2 regions of the Nonomuraea sp. NPDC005501 genome follow, and region 2 is predicted to be linked to the other one. Evidence: riboswitches for the same ligand, from Rfam matches in the RefSeq annotation. Region 2 holds a riboswitch; the other holds the start of a gene.

Region 1 (5,135 bases), on a different contig from region 2:
GTAGCCCTGCTGGGGCTGGCCGTAGCCGGGCTGCGACTGACCCTGGGGCCCGTAGCCCTGCTGGGGCTGACCGTAGCCCGGCTGGGACTGGCCCTGCTGCCCGTAGCCCGGCTGGCCGTACTGCGGCTGGCCGGGCTGGCCGGGCTGGCCGTAGCCCTGCTGGGGCTGGCCGTAGCCCTGCTGGGGCTGGCCGTAGCCGGGCTGACCGTAGTCCTCGGCGCGGTAACCCACCACCGTCGCGTCGGGGTCGGCCTCACCGTGGGGACGGTTCGGAGTGTGTTGTCCGTACTCGGGATTCCCGGCAGCGTTCTCGCCGGATTCGTCCTGTGGATACGGCGGCTGTCCGGTGCTCACCGTGTCACCTCGCTTCGAGAGTGCATGTAGCACATGTCAGGACACATGCCTGTGCTGCCCAACGTATCGACATAGGTATCAACAATCACCTTTCTCAGCGGTCAAGGTCGGCGTCACCGGATGTCAGATGGAGCAGCATGCGGGTGTTGCCCAGGGTGTTGGGCTTGACGTGCTCAAGGTCGAGGAACTCCGCCACACCCTCGTCGTACGAGGCCAGCAGCTCGGCGTAGACCTCCGGGGAGACCGGGGTGCCCTGGATCGGGCGGAACCCGTGGCGGGCGAAGAAGTCGACCTCGAACGTCAGGCAGAACACCCGGCTGAGCCCTAGATCCACCGCCGTGCGGGTCAGCGCGGCGACGATCCGGTGGCCGATGCCCAGCCCGCGGAAGGCGGGGTCCACGGCGACGGTCCGGATCTCGGCCAGATCCTCCCAGAGCACATGGAGGGCGCCACAGCCGACGACCTGGCCGCCGCGCTCGGCGACCCAGAACTCCTGCACGTCCTCGTACAGGGTGACCGTGGCCTTCTCCAGAAGGCGAGGACCGGCACCGGCGTAGGTGTCGACCAGGCGCCTGATCGTCCTGACATCCGACGTGCGGGCGCGGCGCACCACGATCTCGGTGTCAGGCACGGTGACTTCGGCGACCTGTTCCATGGGCATCCAGAGTACAGATCCCATTACGGCTCGTACCAAAATCCGCTCCGCCTACGGCATCCGACATGTCACTACCGTGCGCTCCCTGCGGGCAACGTACTGCTCAAGGCATGGCAAAGTAGACATAAAGTCGGACCGGCATCGGGTGACGCGTCGTCCACTCGTGACCCTTCGGTAGCGATACCTCTACAGAGTTGGCAGTTCTGGTTGAGCACGAACCCGAGGTGCACTAATGTCCAGCGACGATGTCACCCGCGCGACCCCCGCGCGGAGACGCGCCCAATCCCCGCAGGGGAGCCGGGGACCCGCCGGTGGCGAGCTCTCAGTGCCACCACATGGGGTGAATCCGAGCATCACGCTCGGTAGGGCTGCTCCGGCCCGAACCCGTCAGCTAACCCGGTAGGCGTCGAAGAGAGGAGCTGGTCGGTGAAGCGCACGCGCCGTCGCGGAAGGACGAGAGCGGGCCTGGATGCCCGCCCTCCGAAACAGGCGCTCCTGCGCCGTTTCGCCGTCCTGAGCGCCGCCGTCGTGGCGCTGGCGTTCGCGTTCCCGCCCGGGTCCGCCGCCGCCGACCCCGAGCCCTCCCTGAAGGAGCTGTCCAAGCGGGTCGAGGCGATGCACACCGAGATCGAGACGCTCAGCGAGCAGTACAACGGCTCGCGGGAGAAGCTCAAGACCGCCCGCAAGACCGCCGAGCAGGCCAGGAAGGTCCTGGCGACCAGCCAGGCCGACCTCGACGCCAAGCGCGCCAAGACGAGGCTGCTGGCCCAGCAGGAGTACATGACCGGCGGCTTCAGCCGCGCCATCGCCCTGATGGACGACGGCGACCCCGGCGCGTTCCTCAACCGGGCCGCCACCACCTACGCGCTGGCCCAGGAGGCCGGCGACGAGGTCAACCAGGTCGTCAAGGCCATGGAGACGGCCAAGCGGGCCCAGTCCGAGGCGAAGGCCCACATCGACGAGGTGGAGAAGCTCGTCACCGACCTCGACACGAAGCGCGACAAGATCGTGAAGCTGGTCGCCAAGGTGGAGAGCAACCTGTTCAGGCGGGCGATCGGCGAGGCGGGCCGCCCGGGCACGCCGGCCGTCCGCGTCGCCCTGCCGATCTCGGGCGCCGGCAAGGCCGCCGAGGCGGCCCGGTGGGCGCTCACACAGCAGCTCAAGCCGTACGTCTGGGGTGCCGAGGGGCCGAGCTCGTACGACTGCTCCGGCCTCGTCATGGCCGCCTACCAGCGGGTCGGCATCTCGCTGCCGCACTACACCGGCAGCCAGTGGACCGCCGGCCGGCACATCTCCAGGGACGAGCTGCGCCCCGGCGACCTGGTCTTCTTCTACGGCGACCTGCACCACGTCGGCATCTACATCGGCGGCAACATGATGGTCCACGCGCCGCGCACGGGTGACGTCGTCAGGGTGGCGTCGCTGGCCAACCGGCCGTTCGTGGGCGCCGTCCGCGTCGCCGACTGAATCTCGACGGGCCGCTCAGATGAGCTGGCGGCGGGCGGCCCAGGCGACTGCCTCGATGGCCGTGGCGACCCCGATGCGGTCGCAGATGCCGCGCAGCCGGCGGCGCACGGTGCGCCCGCTGATGTCGAGGCGCCTGCCCACCCGATCGACGGTGACTCCCCTGGCAAGCTCCGCCAGCAAGGCTAGATCGGCGTGGCTAAGCTCAACCTGATCGGTGAGCACATCCATCGGGAGCCCTCCCCCCAACAGCAGTCTCGGAGTCGTCGTCGGCCCGTGCAAAGCTGTTCGCTCCGCAGACGTTAAACGCATACGGGAAAGGCCGTCAAGCGCGATATCCGTGGCACTTGACGGCCGTCATTGACTTGATCCGTCGTATGTGGGGGACTCGGCGAGTGTCGGCACTTCGGGGCACGCTGCGCGATCACAGCGGCCCTTACAGGCCCTCACCGGGAATCCTGACGCGGGCGCCCACCGGCGCATTTAGTCCGGCACGATCCCGCAATTGCGCATGACCCGTTCTCAGGGCCCTTCGCCGTGCCGCCACGGGTGCGGCGGCACGGCCGGGGCTCAGTGGGCCGGCTTGACGAGCGGGAAGAGGATCGTCTCGCGGATGTTCTTGCCGGTGAACGCCATGATCATCCGGTCGATGCCGGCGCCCATGCCGCCGGTGGGCGGCATCGCGTACTCCAGAGCCTGCAGGAAGTCCTCGTCGAGCTGCATGGCCTCCGGGTCGCCGCCCGCCGCCAGCAGCGACTGCTCGACCAGACGCCGGCGCTGCTCGACCGGGTCGATGAGCTCGGAGTAGGCGGTGCCCAGCTCCGTGCCGAACCCGATGAGGTCCCACTTCTCCGTCAGCAGCGGGTTGTCGCGGTGCTGGCGGGTCAGCGGCGAGGTCTCCAGCGGGTAGTCCATGACGAACGTCGGCTGGATGAGCGTGTGCTCCACGAGCGCCTCGAACAGCTCCTGGACCAGCTTGCCGGGGCCCCACTTGGGGTCGTGGTGGACGTCGTGCTTGTCCGCCAGGTCGCGCAGGTGCTCGATCGGCGTCTCGGTGGTGATCTCCTCGCCCACCGCCTCCGACACGGTGCCGTACAGCGTGACGCGCGGCCACTCGGGGATGCCCAGGTCCACCTCGACGCCGTCGTGCACGACCACCGAGGTGCCCAGCGCCGCGACCACGGCCTTCTGGTACATCCGCTGGGTCAGGTCGGCCATGTCGTTGTAGTCGAGGTAGGTGCCGTACGCCTCGAGCATGGTGAACTCGGGGTTGTGCGTGGAGTCCGCGCCCTCGTTGCGGAAGTTGCGGTTGATCTCGAAGACCTTCTCGATGCCGCCGACGACGAGCCGCTTGAGGTAGAGCTCGATCGCGATGCGAAGGTAGAGCTCCATGCCGTAGGCGTTGATGTGGGTCTTGAACGGCCGGGCCGTCGCGCCGCCGTGGATCGGCTGGAGCATGGGCGTCTCGACCTCGAGGTAGCCCTCCTCGTGCCAGAAGTCGCGCACCGCGCGCACGGTGGCGCTGCGGATGCGGGCCATCTCCCGCGCCTCGTCGTTGACGATGAGGTCGACGTAGCGCTGGCGGACCCGCGCCTCCGGGTCGGTGAGGCCGATGTGCTTCTCCGGGAGCGGGCGCAGGCACTTGGAGGTGATCTGCCAGCTCTCGGCCATGATCGACAGCTCACCACGCCGGGAGGTGATGACCTCGCCGATGACGCCCACGTGGTCGCCCAGGTCGACGTCGCGCTTCCAGGCCGCCAGGGACTCCTCGCCCACCCGGTCGAGGGAGATCATGACCTGCAGGTCGCCGGTGCCGTCGCGGAGCGTGGCGAAGCAGAGTTTCCCACCGATCCGGTTGAGCATGACGCGGCCCGCGACCGCGACCTGCTCACCGGTCGCGGTGTCGGGCTCCAGGCCCTCGTGTGTCGCTCTGACCTCGGCGTTGGTCGCCGTGCGCGGGAAGCTCACCGGGTAGGGGTCGACGCCTTCGCTGCGAAGGCGGTCGAGCTTCTCCCTCCGGATGCGCATCTGCTCGGGAAGTTCGTCGCTCACAGCATCAAAGAGTAGGGGATATGGCGAACTGCAAGGGCTCGTCGGTTCGTTGCAGGGTCATCGCAACGCCCCCGCAAGACCTCCGCGTTACCCATGACCCAAGGGCTCAGGGGGTTCGGCAGGGAGCCGGCCCAGGGAGAGAGCTCAAGGAGAGATCATGATCAAGCAGATCGCGACCGGTGTCCTGGCCGCCGCTGCGACCACCGCCCTGGCGCTGTCGCTGCCGACGGCCGCCGGTGCCACCACCGCGACCGCGTCCTCCGCTTCCTCGGCGGCCCACTACGACAGCGACTCCTGGGGCCCGGTGTTCTCGCGCCAGCACCTCGCCAAGGCCGACGGCCGGATCAGCGTCGACTGGGACGACGAGCAGGAGTCCAACTCCGTCGACGTCCGGGGCCGGCTGTTCGACCTGGACGACCGTGACTACGACGAGGGCGGCAAGTGCGCGTACGTGAAGTTCGAGGCGAGCGACTTCGACCACGAGTGGTCCCAGGTCTACAGCAAGAAGTACTGCGGCTTCCCCGGCTACAAGAGGTTCCACTTCGAGACCGAGGACGCCACCAGCGTGCGGGTGAAGGTCTGCCAGACCGGCCAGCACGGCTCGTACCCG
Region 2 (5,135 bases):
TGGTCGCGCGCGCCTGCTGCCACAACGCCCGGGACCGCTCCAGATCCCCCCGTGCGGCGTCCAGCCCCGACGTGAGCCCCGACACGGACGTGACCGTGATGTCCGCCGTGTCCGGATCGCCCCAGGCGACGACGAGCCGCCCCTGACCCGTCACGTCGAACGCCAGCAGCAGCGGCGCCGGATGTCCCGCCACCGGGCGGAGCTGCGACTCGATGAGGTCGATGCGCCGCAGCCGGGCGGCGATGCGTTCCCAGCCGCCCAGCAGGCCCGGGTCCGCGAGCCGGCCGAGGTCGGCCGTGGCCGTCTCCAGCTCCCGCTCCAGCCGGGTCCGCTCCTCGGCCAGCCCGCGGCGGTTGGCCCGGTCCCGGACCGTCGCCGGCAGGCCGTTCAGCAGCCCGGACCACGGGAGCGTCACCAGGCGTTCCCGCGCCTCGGGCGGCAGCGTGTGCCACCACGCGGCGACCCGCGCCGCCAGGCCCGCGTCGGTCCCGTTCTCCTGGACGGTCAGCAGCCGCGTCACCGCGTGCTCCTCGCCCGCCGCGATGCGCGCCAGCAGGCGCTCCGCGCCGCCCGGGTCGGGGGCGTGGCCGCCGAACAGCCCGTACGCCGCCAGCCCCGCCGGCAGCGACGGGCCGGGCACCGTCTCGCGGATCAGGTTGAGGCGGCGCCGCAGGTCGTCGCCGTGGGCGGCGGCCCAGGTGGCGATGCGGCGGAGTTCGTGGCCGGGCTCGGCGGGCAGGCCGTGGGCGGACAGCTCGGCGGCGAGGCGCGCCCCGGCGACCGGCAGCGTCTGTGCGGCGTGACCCAGGGACGCCACCAGGGCGGTCATGGCGTTCTGCTCGATGCCCTGGAAGCGGCCCGGGGCGGGGGCCAGAGCCGCGACGGACGTGGTCAGCGCGGGAACGGCCGGTGCCTGTCCGCCGTGCCGTACGACGAGGAGGGCGAGCGCGTGCAGCGCGTCCGCGAGCGAGGACTGGAGGCGGGCCCGGTGGCGGGCCAGGTCCTCCGCGAAGGCGGGGGCGCCGCCGCCGACCCAGGCGTGGGCGTGCGCGAGCCGGGCCGCCGGGTCGAGGCCGGCGTGATGGCCCGCCGCGAGTGCCGCCGCCCGCCCGTACGCGGCCAGTGCCGCCGCCGCCCGCTCGTACGCCGCGAGCGCCGCCGCGCTGTGATCCGCCATGACGCGGCCAAGAATGCCAGGGGAGTCCGCGGGCCCTCAGGCGATCGGCGACTCCTCCGGGTATCGGGGCATGCGGCATGAATCTCCGGTGGGGCGGGGTAGTGAAGTGTTCATGGCTTGTCGGATCAGTGAGTTGGTGCTGGATTGTCGCGACCCCGAGCGGCTGGCGGCGTTCTGGTGTGAAGTGCTTGGGTTCGTGGTGATAGACCGGGATGAGGGGAGCGTGGAGATCGGGCCGGGGGAGACCGGGTTCGGGGGGCTGCAGCCGACCCTCGTGTTCAATCCGTCCGACGATCCGAGGCCCGGGAAGCTCCCGCTGCACATCGACGTGAACCCGACCGATCGCGACCAGGCCGCCGAGCTGGAGAGGCTGCTCGCGGCGGGGGCCCGGCCGGCGGACGTGGGGCAGACCGGCGAGGAGTCGTGGCACGTGCTGGCCGACCCAGAGGGCAACGAGTTCTGCCTCCTCCGCATGAGGCTGGACGACTGAGCTCGCCGCCGCTCGCCGGTGCGCGCGAGTGGTGGTCAGCCGCGGTCGCCGAGCAGGCGGAGGAGCAGCCGGGGCTCGCCCGGCCAGGCGTCCAGCAGCACCTCGCGGGGCACCTGCCGGGCGGCGTACCGCAGGGCCAGGGCGACCACCACGATGTCGTCCAGCGGGCCGATGACCGGCAGGAACTCCGGGATCAGGTCGATCGGGCTGGCCACCCACACACCCGCGATCACGATCGCGATCTTCGCCCGGCGCGGCACCGCGGGGTTGCTCCGGAGCCTGCGGACGGTGGTCAGGCAGTCGGGGATGAACGCGGCGAGGTCCCGCGCGAGCCCGGGCGGCAGGCGGCGCGCCAGCAGGACGAGCACACCCCACGTGGCCGCCACGCACACGACGGTGACCGCCAGCCCGATCAACCAGCCACGCACGACGTTCCGCCCTCTTCCGAGCCGTGACGATCATCGCCCGGCCTCCAGCCGGCACGACCCCCACATCACTGTACGGCGACCCCCCGGCACGCCCGCCTCCGTCCGCACATCCGACGGGTCCACGTGCCCGCCCGCCCCGCCCCCGTCCTCACACCCGACGGCTCCACGTGCCCGCCCTGTGCGTGGCACCCGCACCCCGGGCGCCTGACCACAAGCGTCACCCCCGGCTGGCGAAACCGGTGGGGTCGCCTTCCTCTTTCGGTCGCCCCAGGGGGAGGATGGTCCGCATGAACACGCGACCACTCGGACAAACCGCCGTCAGCTCCATCGGTCTCGGCGCGATGCCCATGTCGGTGGCCGGGCACATGCCCGACGAGGCCCAGTCGATCCGGACGATCCACGCGGCGCTCGACGCCGGCGTGACGCTGATCGACACGGCCGACGCCTACACGCCCTCGTCCGACGAGGTGGGTCACAACGAGCGGCTGGTCGCCAAGGCGCTCGCGAGCTGGGGCGGTGACGGCGACGCGGTGCTGGTGGCGACCAAGGGCGGTCACACGCGGCCCCCGGACGGCGGCTGGGCCGTGGACGGACGGCCGTCGTACCTGGTCGAGGCGTGTGAGCGGTCCCTGAAGGCCCTGGGCGTCGAGGCGATCGGCCTCTACCAGCACCACCGGCCCGACCCGGCCGTGCCGTACGAGGAGACGATCGGCGCGCTGCGCGACCTGCTCGACGCCGGCAAGATCCGGATGGCGGGCATCTCCAACGCGAACCCGCGCCAGATCAGGATCGCCTACGACATCCTCGGCGGCCGGCTGGCGAGTGTGCAGAACCAGTACTCGCCCGCGTTCCGCTCCAGCGAGCCCGAGGTGGACCTGTGCGAGGAGCTGGGCGTGGCGTTCCTGCCGTGGTCGCCGCTGGGCGGGATCAGCGCGGCGGGGCGGCTCGGCGGCGCGCACGAGGGGTTCGCCAGGGTGGCCGAGCAGCGCGGGGTGTCTCCGCAGCGGGTCTGCCTGGCCTGGGAGCTGGCGCGCAGCCCGGTCGTGGTCCCGATCCCGGGGGCGAGCCGGCCGGAGAGCATCCTCGACTCGGTGGCGGCGGCGGACCTGGTCCTGACCTCCGAGGAGCTCGCCGCTCTAGGCGGCTGAGGAGGCCCGCCGGTTTCGCGCGGCGGGTTCGGGCGTGCGAAGCTTTGAATGTCCCCAACACCAGGAGGTCCTCATGACGGAAACACCGGAGCCGGAAGCCAGCGAAGCAACTCCCGAGGACGAGTTGAAGCGCAAGTTCCGTGAGGCGCTGGAGCGCAAGCGTGCCCGGCAGGCCGACTCGGGCGCTGGTGGCAGGGGCGGCGACGCTTCCAAGATTCACGGCGCTCACGGACCGGCCGCCAGCAAGCGTTCCTTCCGGCGCAAGAGCGGAGGCTGAGGCGCCCGGAGCACGGGCTGAGACCTGGTTTCCTGGAGGGGTACGGCATGCCGTACCCCTCTTTTTCTTTGCCTGAAAGGTAGATCTTCGCCCGATTTATGGGCTTACCTTTGCTTTTGTCCGGTTCGCTGGCTAGAGTCAAACACATTCCGGTCAGTGACCTAGCCCTTCGTCAGGAAGCGGCGACTGGCCGGCGCCGAATCCCGCACAGCGCGGGAACCGGGGACCCACTTCTGGGGTGAATCCGGCCGCACCTGGCCGGTAGGGCATCTCCACGTCCGAACCCGTCAGCTAACCCGGTAGGCGAGATGGAGAGGACAAGACTTCATGCGCTACCGCGTACCCCCGGACGGGGCAGTGTCACCAGCCGCCTCCTGAGCGGCACCCGTTCCCCCTGACCTTCTCTCGCGCTCTCGCGTAGCGCCCGTTCGGCGTTCTGCCCGGCTACGCGTCCCCATCTCTTCGGAGCGCGCCCCTCTGTACCCCCACGTAAAGGACTTTTTCAACACATGTCCGAACGACTTGGCATGCGTTCCTTCAGCCTCTTCACGGCGGCCGTACTCGGCGCGCTCACCATCGGCGCCGGCACCACGGCCGCGCACGCCGACACCGACGAAGGCCGGCAGGTTCTCCTCAAGGGCTCGACCACCGCCTCCTACTTCTGGGACGACTCCTCCGGCCGCGCCGGTGACACCGGCCTGCCGGCCAGCGGCAAGCCCATGCAGAAGGGTCTGGCAGCCAGCCCCAGCTGGCCGCTCATGACCGAGGGCTACGTCATGTACAAGGGCAAGAAGGCCCCCTTCTTCGTCGGGGACCGCGGCCCGGGCGTGCCCTCCAGCAGCGGCGTCATGCTCGACCTCGACGCCAAGACCTTCGCCCAGCTCACCGGCGGCCGCTTCAACTCCAGCACGCTCGGTGTGGACGGTGTCGGCGGCCAGGGCCACATCAAGGTGAGCTACGTCATCACCAAGTGGGGCAACGGCGCGGGCAAGAAGAACTACCCGGTCGCCTTCTCCACCGGCGCCTGGCGTCGCGTCGACCACAACCCGGCCAAGCCGCCGGTGCTGGCCGAGGACAAGTCCACCACTCCGGAGGAGTCCGGCGCCGGATCCGCGGGCAAGGGCACCTCCGTCTCCTCCCGTGACAAGGACGACGCCGGCGTGGTGAACGCCTCCGAGCCCACCACCCGCACCGAGGCCCGCGACGCCGCCTCCGGCGACGAGGGTCTGAGCACCTCGGCCAGCCTCGCCCTGGTGGGCGTGGCCGCGGTCGGCGGCGGCCTGTACCTCGGCCGCGACCGCCTGCGCAAGCTCGTCCAGCGCTGACCGCCCGGCCCGCATGCCGCCCCCTCAGGCGGCACACGGGCCGGCACCCGACCATCGGCCGGGTCCGGACGCCACCCCGTCCGGTCCGGCCTCCCCCGGGGGCCTGCCTGCCTCTCCATCCAGGCCCCCACCTCGCCACCCCGTTCCGGAACCGCCGCCGCCCCGGCGGTTCCGGGGCGGGGTGCGCGCATTTCCGCGCACACGGGTCCCCGCGTGGGGGCTTTACCGGCCCGCGATCCGAATGTCATTCTGTTTCTCGTGACCATGCGAGCGAAGGCCAACGGCATCGA

What was found. A riboswitch is a leader RNA that binds a small molecule or an ion and turns the genes downstream of it on or off. The one in region 2 is predicted to bind cyclic di-AMP.
Region 1: another riboswitch for cyclic di-AMP. It lies ahead of ABZS51_RS08040 (NlpC/P60 family protein); the one in region 2 lies ahead of ABZS51_RS09970 (hypothetical protein).

Annotation. Positions count from the first base shown of each region.
Region 1 is NZ_JBEXDT010000009.1:108,471-113,605, forward strand. Features, by position in the region: gene ABZS51_RS08030 (RDD family protein) at 1-354, opposite strand, end outside; gene ABZS51_RS08035 (amino-acid N-acetyltransferase) at 449-1,009, opposite strand; cyclic di-AMP (ydaO/yuaA leader) riboswitch at 1,276-1,430, shown strand; gene ABZS51_RS08040 (NlpC/P60 family protein) at 1,436-2,476, shown strand; gene ABZS51_RS08045 (LuxR C-terminal-related transcriptional regulator) at 2,492-2,704, opposite strand; gene lysX (bifunctional lysylphosphatidylglycerol synthetase/lysine--tRNA ligase LysX) at 3,044-4,525, opposite strand; gene ABZS51_RS08055 (hypothetical protein) at 4,683-5,135, shown strand, end outside.
Region 2 is NZ_JBEXDT010000013.1:30,838-35,972, reverse strand. Features, by position in the region: gene ABZS51_RS09995 (alpha/beta hydrolase) at 1-1,177, opposite strand, end outside; gene ABZS51_RS09990 (VOC family protein) at 1,290-1,667, shown strand; gene ABZS51_RS09985 (DUF1232 domain-containing protein) at 1,703-2,095, opposite strand; gene ABZS51_RS09980 (aldo/keto reductase) at 2,383-3,243, shown strand; gene ABZS51_RS09975 (DUF5302 domain-containing protein) at 3,317-3,520, shown strand; cyclic di-AMP (ydaO/yuaA leader) riboswitch at 3,705-3,841, shown strand; gene ABZS51_RS09970 (hypothetical protein) at 4,030-4,845, shown strand; gene ABZS51_RS09965 (alpha/beta fold hydrolase) at 5,110-5,135, shown strand, end outside.